Methyloterricola oryzae: one gene and its partner. Each later gene encodes a partner of the first gene's protein in a complex. Links are inferred from orthologs where the notes say so. Each region holds a gene or a part of one and is shown in the gene's direction. Other genes may lie near its edges.

Region 1 (3,597 bases):
TCCGCTCGTCTTCACCAACTCCGCCGTAGCCAGAGAAACCCTGGGTCCCCCATCACGCTGTGTGACACTCGCCGCCTTGGCCAGGGCGCGGAACTCCAGTGCCCTGAATGTCCTGCCCGCGGTGGCCATCCGTTCCAGAGTCGCAGGGGCGTGAAAGCGCAACTGAAAAGACCAGGTCGGACTGTCCGCGTAGACGACCAAGCGCTGGTTCGCGGCCACCACGCAGTCCCGGCAATGTTCCGCCAAGTGCGGCGGTAGAGAATCCTTTACCTCGCGTAACACCAGCGCGTGCAGGCGCAAGCGCTCCAGGACGGGCGCCAGAGGCGCGCTCACAAGGTCGCGGGGAAGGAGACGAAAGCTGGGCAAAGCAGATCGATCCACGAGGCAAGGGGGTGCGTCAACGACACCGCGAAGCAGACGAGCATTATCCAAGCGCTTTGGTTTTAGGTTATCATCGTCAGATTATTTTGACCATCTGGAATTAAAACAAGATGCTAGGCAAGCTGGCCAAATCCCTGTTCGGCAGTCGCAACGACCGAATCGTCAAGAAGAAGAAAAAAATCGTTCGGAAGATTAATGCGCTGGAGCCGGACATTGAACGCCTGTCGGATGAAGCCCTGAGGGCCAAGACCCAGGAGTTCCGCGACCGCCTCGATCAGGGTGAGAAGCTCGAGACCCTGCTGCCGGAGGCCTTCGCCACGGTGCGTGAGGCCTCCAAGCGCGTGATGAACATGCGCCATTTCGATGTGCAGCTCATCGGCGGCATGATCCTGAACGACGGGAAGATCGCCGAAATGAAAACCGGCGAGGGCAAGACCCTGGTCGCCACCCTGGCAGCTTACCTGAACGCGCTGCCCGGCAAGGGCGTGCACGTGGTGACGGTAAACGATTACCTGGCCCGCCGTGACGCGGAATGGATGGGTCGGCTCTACGGGTTCCTCGGCCTTAGCACCGGCGTAATCGTCAGCGGTCTGGACAACGAAGAGCGTCGCCAGGCTTACGCCGCCGACATCACCTACGGCACCAACAACGAATTCGGCTTCGATTATCTGCGTGACAACATGGCGTTCTCGCCGGACCAGCGGGTTCAGCGCGAACGCCATTTCGCCATCGTGGACGAGGTCGACTCCATTCTGATCGACGAGGCGCGCACCCCGCTGATCATTTCCGGTCCCACCGAAGACCGCAGCGACCTCTATCATCAGATCGACAAGCTCATGCCGCGCCTCTCCAAGCAGGAGAAGGAGGACGGTCCCGGACATTACAGCATGGACGAGAAGGCACGCCAGGTCTATCTGACGGAGGCGGGTCATGAATTCATCGAGCAGATGCTGGAGGAAAAGGGACTGATCAAGGCAGGCGATAGCCTCTACGATGCGGTCAACATCCGCCTGATGCATTATGTGAATGCGTCCCTGCGGGCCCATGTGCTGTTCCAGAAGGATGTGGACTACATCGTGCGCGACGACCAGATCATCATCGTCGACGAATTCACCGGCCGTGCCATGCCGGGCCGGCGCTGGTCGGAGGGGCTGCACCAGGCGGTCGAGGCCAAGGAAGGGGTTACGGTGCAGAACGAAAACCAGACCCTCGCCTCCATCACCTTCCAGAACTACTTCCGTCTCTACGACAAGCTGTCCGGCATGACCGGCACCGCCGACACCGAAGCCTTCGAGTTCCAGCAGATTTACGGTCTCGAGGTCGTGGTGATTCCCACCAACCGGCCCATGGTCCGCAAGGACATGGGCGACCTGGTCTACCTGACGGTCAAGGAGAAGTACGACGCTATCCTGGAAGACATCCAGGATTGCGTAAATCGGGGCCAGCCGGTTCTGGTTGGCACCACCTCCATCGAAAACTCCGAATACCTGTCCTCCCACCTTACGAAGGCGGGTGTCGAGCATCAAGTGCTCAACGCCAAGCACCACGAGCAGGAAGCCCATATCGTGGCCGAGGCCGGCCGTCCACGCGCCGTCACCATCGCCACCAACATGGCGGGTCGCGGCACCGACATCGTGCTCGGCGGCAATCTGGACGAGGAGATTGCCCGGCGCAACCTCACCGAGCCGGCGGAAATTTCGCAGGCGCGCGCCGAATGGCAGAAGCGCCACGAGGAGGTGGTGGCGGCTGGCGGCCTGCACGTCATCGGTTCCGAGCGCCACGAATCCCGCCGCATCGACAATCAGCTGCGCGGACGTTCCGGCCGCCAGGGCGATCCGGGCTCCACGCGCTTCTACCTGTCCCTGCAGGACAGCCTCATGCGCATTTTCGCATCCGATCGCGTGGCCGCCATCATGCAGCGCTTGGGGATGAAGGAAGGCGAGGCCATCGAGCACCCCTGGGTCACCAAGGCCATCGAAAATGCCCAGCGCAAGGTGGAAGCGCGCAACTTCGACATCCGCAAGCAGTTGCTCGAATATGACAACGTGGCCAATGACCAGCGCCGTGTGATCTACCACCAGCGCGACGACCTGATGGCGGCGGAAGACATCGGCGACACCATTGCTGCCATCCGCCACGACGTGGTGGCGCAGATGTTCGAGCAGTACATCCCGCCTCAGACCATGGAGGAGCAGTGGGACGTCAAGGGTCTGGAGGAGGCGTTGGAGAAGGATCTGGGCGTGCGCGTGCCGGTGGAGGAATGGCTGGAGGCCGACCACTTCCTGCATGAGGAAAAGCTCAAGGACATGATCTGCGACGAGGTGGACAAGGTCTACGACCACAAGGCCGAGGCTATCGGCCTGCCGGTGATGCGCCATTTCGAGAAGTCGGTGATGCTGCAGGTGCTGGACAATGCCTGGAAGGAGCACTTGGCGGCCATGGACCACCTGCGCCAGGGCATCCACCTGCGCGGCTACGCCCAGAAGGACCCGAAGCAGGAATACAAGCGTGAAGCCTTCGAGATGTTCACCACCATGTTGGACAGCGTGAAGCACGAGGTGATCGGCATCGTTTCCAAGGTGCAGGTGCACACCGAAGAAGAGATCAAGGTGATGGAGGAGCAGAACCGCCCTCAGGTGGAAATGCAGTACCACCACGCCGAGGCTGCCAGCGTGCTGGCGGAAGACACCGAAAGCGAATTGCCGGATGAGGCGGCGTCCGATCAGGCCCACAGGCCCTTCGTGCGCGAGTCGCAGAAGGTCGGCCGCAACGACCCCTGCCCCTGCGGTTCCGGCAAGAAATACAAGCAGTGCCACGGTAAACTGGCCTAAGGAAGGGCGCGCGACGATGACCTCGCCCTCGCCACCCGACTACAACGGGCCGCTGTCGGTTCAAGGTATCCGGCTCGGCTCCGCCGGTGCGGGTATCAAGCGCAACGACCGGGACGACGTGCTGCTGGTGGAGATGGCGCCGGGCTCCACTTGTGCAGCGGTGTTCACCCGCAATGCCTTCTGCGCCGCGCCGGTGACCGTGGCGCGCGAACATTTGTCCACCCAGCCCCGCTGGCTGCTGGTCAATTCCGGGAATGCCAATGCCGGCACGGGCAGCCGTGGCTTGGCCGATGCGCGCGAGACCTGCCGTCTGGTGGCGGAAAGGACGGGTGGATTGCCGCGGCAGGTGCTGCCGTTCTCCACGGGAGTCATCGGCGAGTATCTG
Region 2 (3,226 bases), on another replicon or contig:
GGAGCAAGCCCGCAAAAACATGCGCCAGGTGCATCTGAACGGTGACACCCTGCACTACTCCATCATGGCGAGCACCGGAGCGGCCAAGGTCTACATGCAACCGGCGTCGGAAGGTACGGGCATCATCGCGGGTGGCGCCATGCGCGCTGTATTCGAGGTGGTCGGCGTGCATAACGTGCTGGCCAAGTGCATCGGCACCAACAATCCAATCAACGTGGTGCGCGCAACGATCAAGGGTCTCACCGAAATCCGCGATCCCAAGTTCATCGCGGCCAAGCGCGGCAAGAGCGCCGGCGAATTGACGGGGCAGGGCAAATGAGCGAAAAGCGACTGAAAGTTACCCAGATCAAAAGCAAGTTCGGGCGTCTGGAATCGCACCGCCAGTGTCTGGCTGGTCTTGGCATCCGCCGCATGCACCATACGGTGACGGTGGCTGATACGCCGTCGATCCGCGGGATGATTGCCAAAGTCTCGTATCTGTTGAAGATTGAGGAAGTTTGAATATGTTTCTCAACACCATAGCACCTGGCGAAGGTAGCAAGAAGAAACGTAAGCGCGTCGGACGCGGCATTGGCTCGACCCTGGGCAAGACCTGCGGTCGTGGCCACAAGGGCCAGCATGCCCGCGCTGGCGGCTTTCACAAGGTCGGATTCGAAGGCGGCCAGATGCCGCTGCAGCGCCGACTGCCCAAGGTGGGTTTTCGCTCACGTAAGAAGGCTTTTGTAAGCGAAGTGCGCCTATCGGAAATTGAGAAGCTGTCTTCCGAGGTGGTGGACTTGGCGGTGCTGAAGGCAGCCAATCTCGTCGCTGCGCAGGTCAAGAAGGTTAAGGTGATCGACTCTGGCGAGTTGACGCGGGCTGTTACGTTGAAAGGGATTCTGGCCACCAAGGGTGCGCGTGCAGTCATCGAAAAGAACGGCGGCAAAGTCGAGGCTTAAGTGAACACTACGACGTCGGCGCTCTCTGACAGATTCGGACGATTGACGGAGCTGCGGCAGCGGCTCCTTTTCGTCCTTGGGGCTTTGTTCGTATACCGTGTCGGTGCACACATTCCCATTCCGGGTGTGGACCCCAAGGCCCTGGCCAGCATGTTCCAGCAGCAGGGCGGCGGCATCCTGGACATGGTGAACATGTTCTCGGGTGGCGCGCTGAAGCGCCTGAGTATCTTTGCCCTAGGAATCATGCCGTATATTTCCGCGTCCATCATCCTGCAGTTGATGGCAGTGGTCATTCCGACCCTGGAACAGATCAAGAAGGAAGGCGAGTCGGGGCGCAAGAAGATCAACCAGTACACCCGCTACGCTACCGTCGTGTTGGCGAGCTTTCAGGCGGTCGGTGTATCCATGGCCCTGCAGAACCAGACGGCCTCGGGAATCCCGGTGGTGACCAACCCCGGTTTCCACTTCGTCTTTGTGACTGCGATCTCGTTGGTGGCCGGCACGATCTTCCTGATGTGGCTGGGTGAACAGGTCACCGAGCGCGGAATCGGCAATGGCATTTCCATCATCATCTTCTCAGGTATCGTCGCAGGCCTGCCGACCGCCATTGGTGGGACCTTGGAGCTGGCTCGTACCGGTGAGATGGGCACGTTCAGCATCATTGCCCTGTTCGCCATCGCTATTGGCGTGACGGCGGTGGTCGTCTTTGTCGAGCGTGGGCAGCGCCGCATCACCATCAATTATGCGAAGCGCCAAGAGGGCCGGCGCATGTACGCCGCTCACAAGAGCTTCCTGCCGTTGAAGCTGAATATGTCGGGCGTGATCCCGCCGATCTTTGCGTCCAGCATCATCCTCTTTCCGGCCACGATTGCCGGCTGGTTTGGCAATTCGGAAAGCCTGGGCTGGTTGCAGGACATAGCCACGACGCTGTCTCCCGGTCAGCCTCTGTATGTTCTCTGCTATGCGGCAGCGATCGTGTTCTTCTGCTTCTTCTACGCCGCTCTGGTTTTCAATTCGAATGAAACGGCGGAGAACCTGAAGAAGTCCGGAGCCTTCATTCCTGGGGTTAGGCCAGGGCAGCAGACCGCCAGCTATATCGATGGGGTAATGACCCGGTTGACCATGGCAGGCTCCATTTACATTACCTTGGTCTGCCTGTTGCCGGAGTTTCTGATCGTATACTGGAATGTGCCGTTCTACTTCGGCGGTACCTCCTTGCTGATTATCGTCGTGGTGGTGATGGATTTCATGTCGCAGGTCCAGACCTACATCATCTCGCACCAGTACGAAGGGCTGATGAAGAAGTCGAATATCAAGTTCGGCAAGTAAGCAGGATTTAGTTCAAGCACGTTAAGAGATATCGTCATGAAAGTTCGCGCATCCGTAAAGAAGATCTGCAGAAACTGCAAGGTTCTCAAGAGAAAAGGCACCGTCCGGATCATCTGCAAAGACGCTCGTCACAAGCAGCGTCAGGGCTAGAGTTTGCCTCTCAATAGTTAAAGATGTTAACATTCGAAATTCGGCGATAACCCGCCGGTCAGGTCTGGAGATAGTTTAGATGGCACGCATTTCCGGGATTAACATTCCCGATCATAAGCACGTTGTGATTTCGCTTACTGCGATTTACGGTATTGGCCGTACGCGGGCGGCGAAGATCTGTGACAGGGTCGGGGTTGAGCCTTCCAAGAAAGTGAAGGAACTTACCGACGATCAGATCGAGCGCATTCGCGAGGAAGTCGGCAAGTTCGTCGTGGAAGGCGATCTCAGAAGAGAGGTTGCCATGAATATCAAGCGTTTGATGGATCTCGGCTGCTACAGGGGATTGCGTCATCGCAGGGGCTTGCCGGTTCGCGGCCAGCGTACCCGCACCAACGCTCGTACCCGCAAGGGGCCGCGCCGTCCCATTCGTAAATAAGTTTTGAGGTTGCAGGATAATGGCCCAAGCCAGTCGCTCCGCTAAGCGCATCAAGAGGGATATCTCCGACGGTATCGCTCATATCAGTGCTTCGTTCAACAACACCATCATCACGATCACCGACCGCAAGGGTAACACCTTGGCCTGGGCCACCGCCGGCGCCTCCGGATTCCGTGGTTCGCGCAAGAGCACCCCGTTCGCTGCACAGGTTGCCGCCGAGAAGGCGGGCAGTGTAGCCAAGGAGTACGGGATCAAGAACCTGGATGTTCGCATCAAAGGTCCCGGCCCGGGTCGGGAATCCGCGGTGCGCTCCTTGAACAACCTCGGTTTCAAGATCACCAACATCATTGACGGCACACCCATCCCGCACAAC

What was found.
Region 2: the proteins of secA (region 1) and secY are in contact, whole or in part, in a crystal structure (PDB 3DIN), measured with the Thermotoga maritima proteins. The link is inferred for Methyloterricola oryzae from one-to-one orthologs. Residues at the interface, in WP_004082002.1 of Thermotoga maritima: Glu261, Ala262, Arg263, Lys300, Ala301, Arg302, Thr303, Ile304, Ile305, Leu323, Tyr324, Asp325, Pro326, Val329, Ser330, Tyr333, Ile336, Lys340, Phe345, Val349, Glu363, Phe364, Tyr374, Ser375, Gly376, Gly377, Glu393, Ile395, Thr482, Ser483; in WP_004081795.1 of Thermotoga maritima: Glu108, Gly109, Glu110, Glu111, Ala236, Glu237, Arg238, Arg239, Ile240, Thr241, Ile242, Gln243, Tyr244, Ala245, Arg246, Arg247, Val248, Thr249, Gly250, Arg251, Arg252, Val253, Tyr254, Gly256, Ala257, Ser258, Thr259, Tyr260, Leu261, Pro262.

The regions. Positions count from the first base shown.
Region 1 is NZ_JYNS01000006.1:210,111-213,707, reverse strand. What follows is about bases 132-3,412. They hold secA (preprotein translocase subunit SecA), read left to right. Parts: upstream 132-491; coding sequence 492-3,212; downstream 3,213-3,412. Other genes in these bases: argJ (bifunctional glutamate N-acetyltransferase/amino-acid acetyltransferase ArgJ), read left to right, coding at 3,229-3,412; EK23_RS21720 (DciA family protein), read right to left, coding at 132-333. Also shown: more of EK23_RS21720, read right to left, coding at 1-131; more of argJ, read left to right, coding at 3,413-3,597. UniProt on the Escherichia coli protein: Required for protein export, interacts with the SecYEG preprotein conducting channel.
Region 2 is NZ_JYNS01000010.1:83,995-87,220, reverse strand. The notes cover bases 193-3,102. They hold secY (preprotein translocase subunit SecY), read left to right. Parts: upstream 193-938; coding sequence 939-2,267; downstream 2,268-3,102. Other genes in these bases: rpsK (30S ribosomal protein S11), read left to right, coding at 2,873-3,102; rpsM (30S ribosomal protein S13), read left to right, coding at 2,497-2,853; rpmJ (50S ribosomal protein L36), read left to right, coding at 2,304-2,417; rplO (50S ribosomal protein L15), read left to right, coding at 504-938; rpmD (50S ribosomal protein L30), read left to right, coding at 316-501. Also shown: more of rpsE, read left to right, coding at 1-192; more of rpsK, read left to right, coding at 3,103-3,226. UniProt on the Escherichia coli protein: The central subunit of the protein translocation channel SecYEG. Consists of two halves formed by TMs 1-5 and 6-10.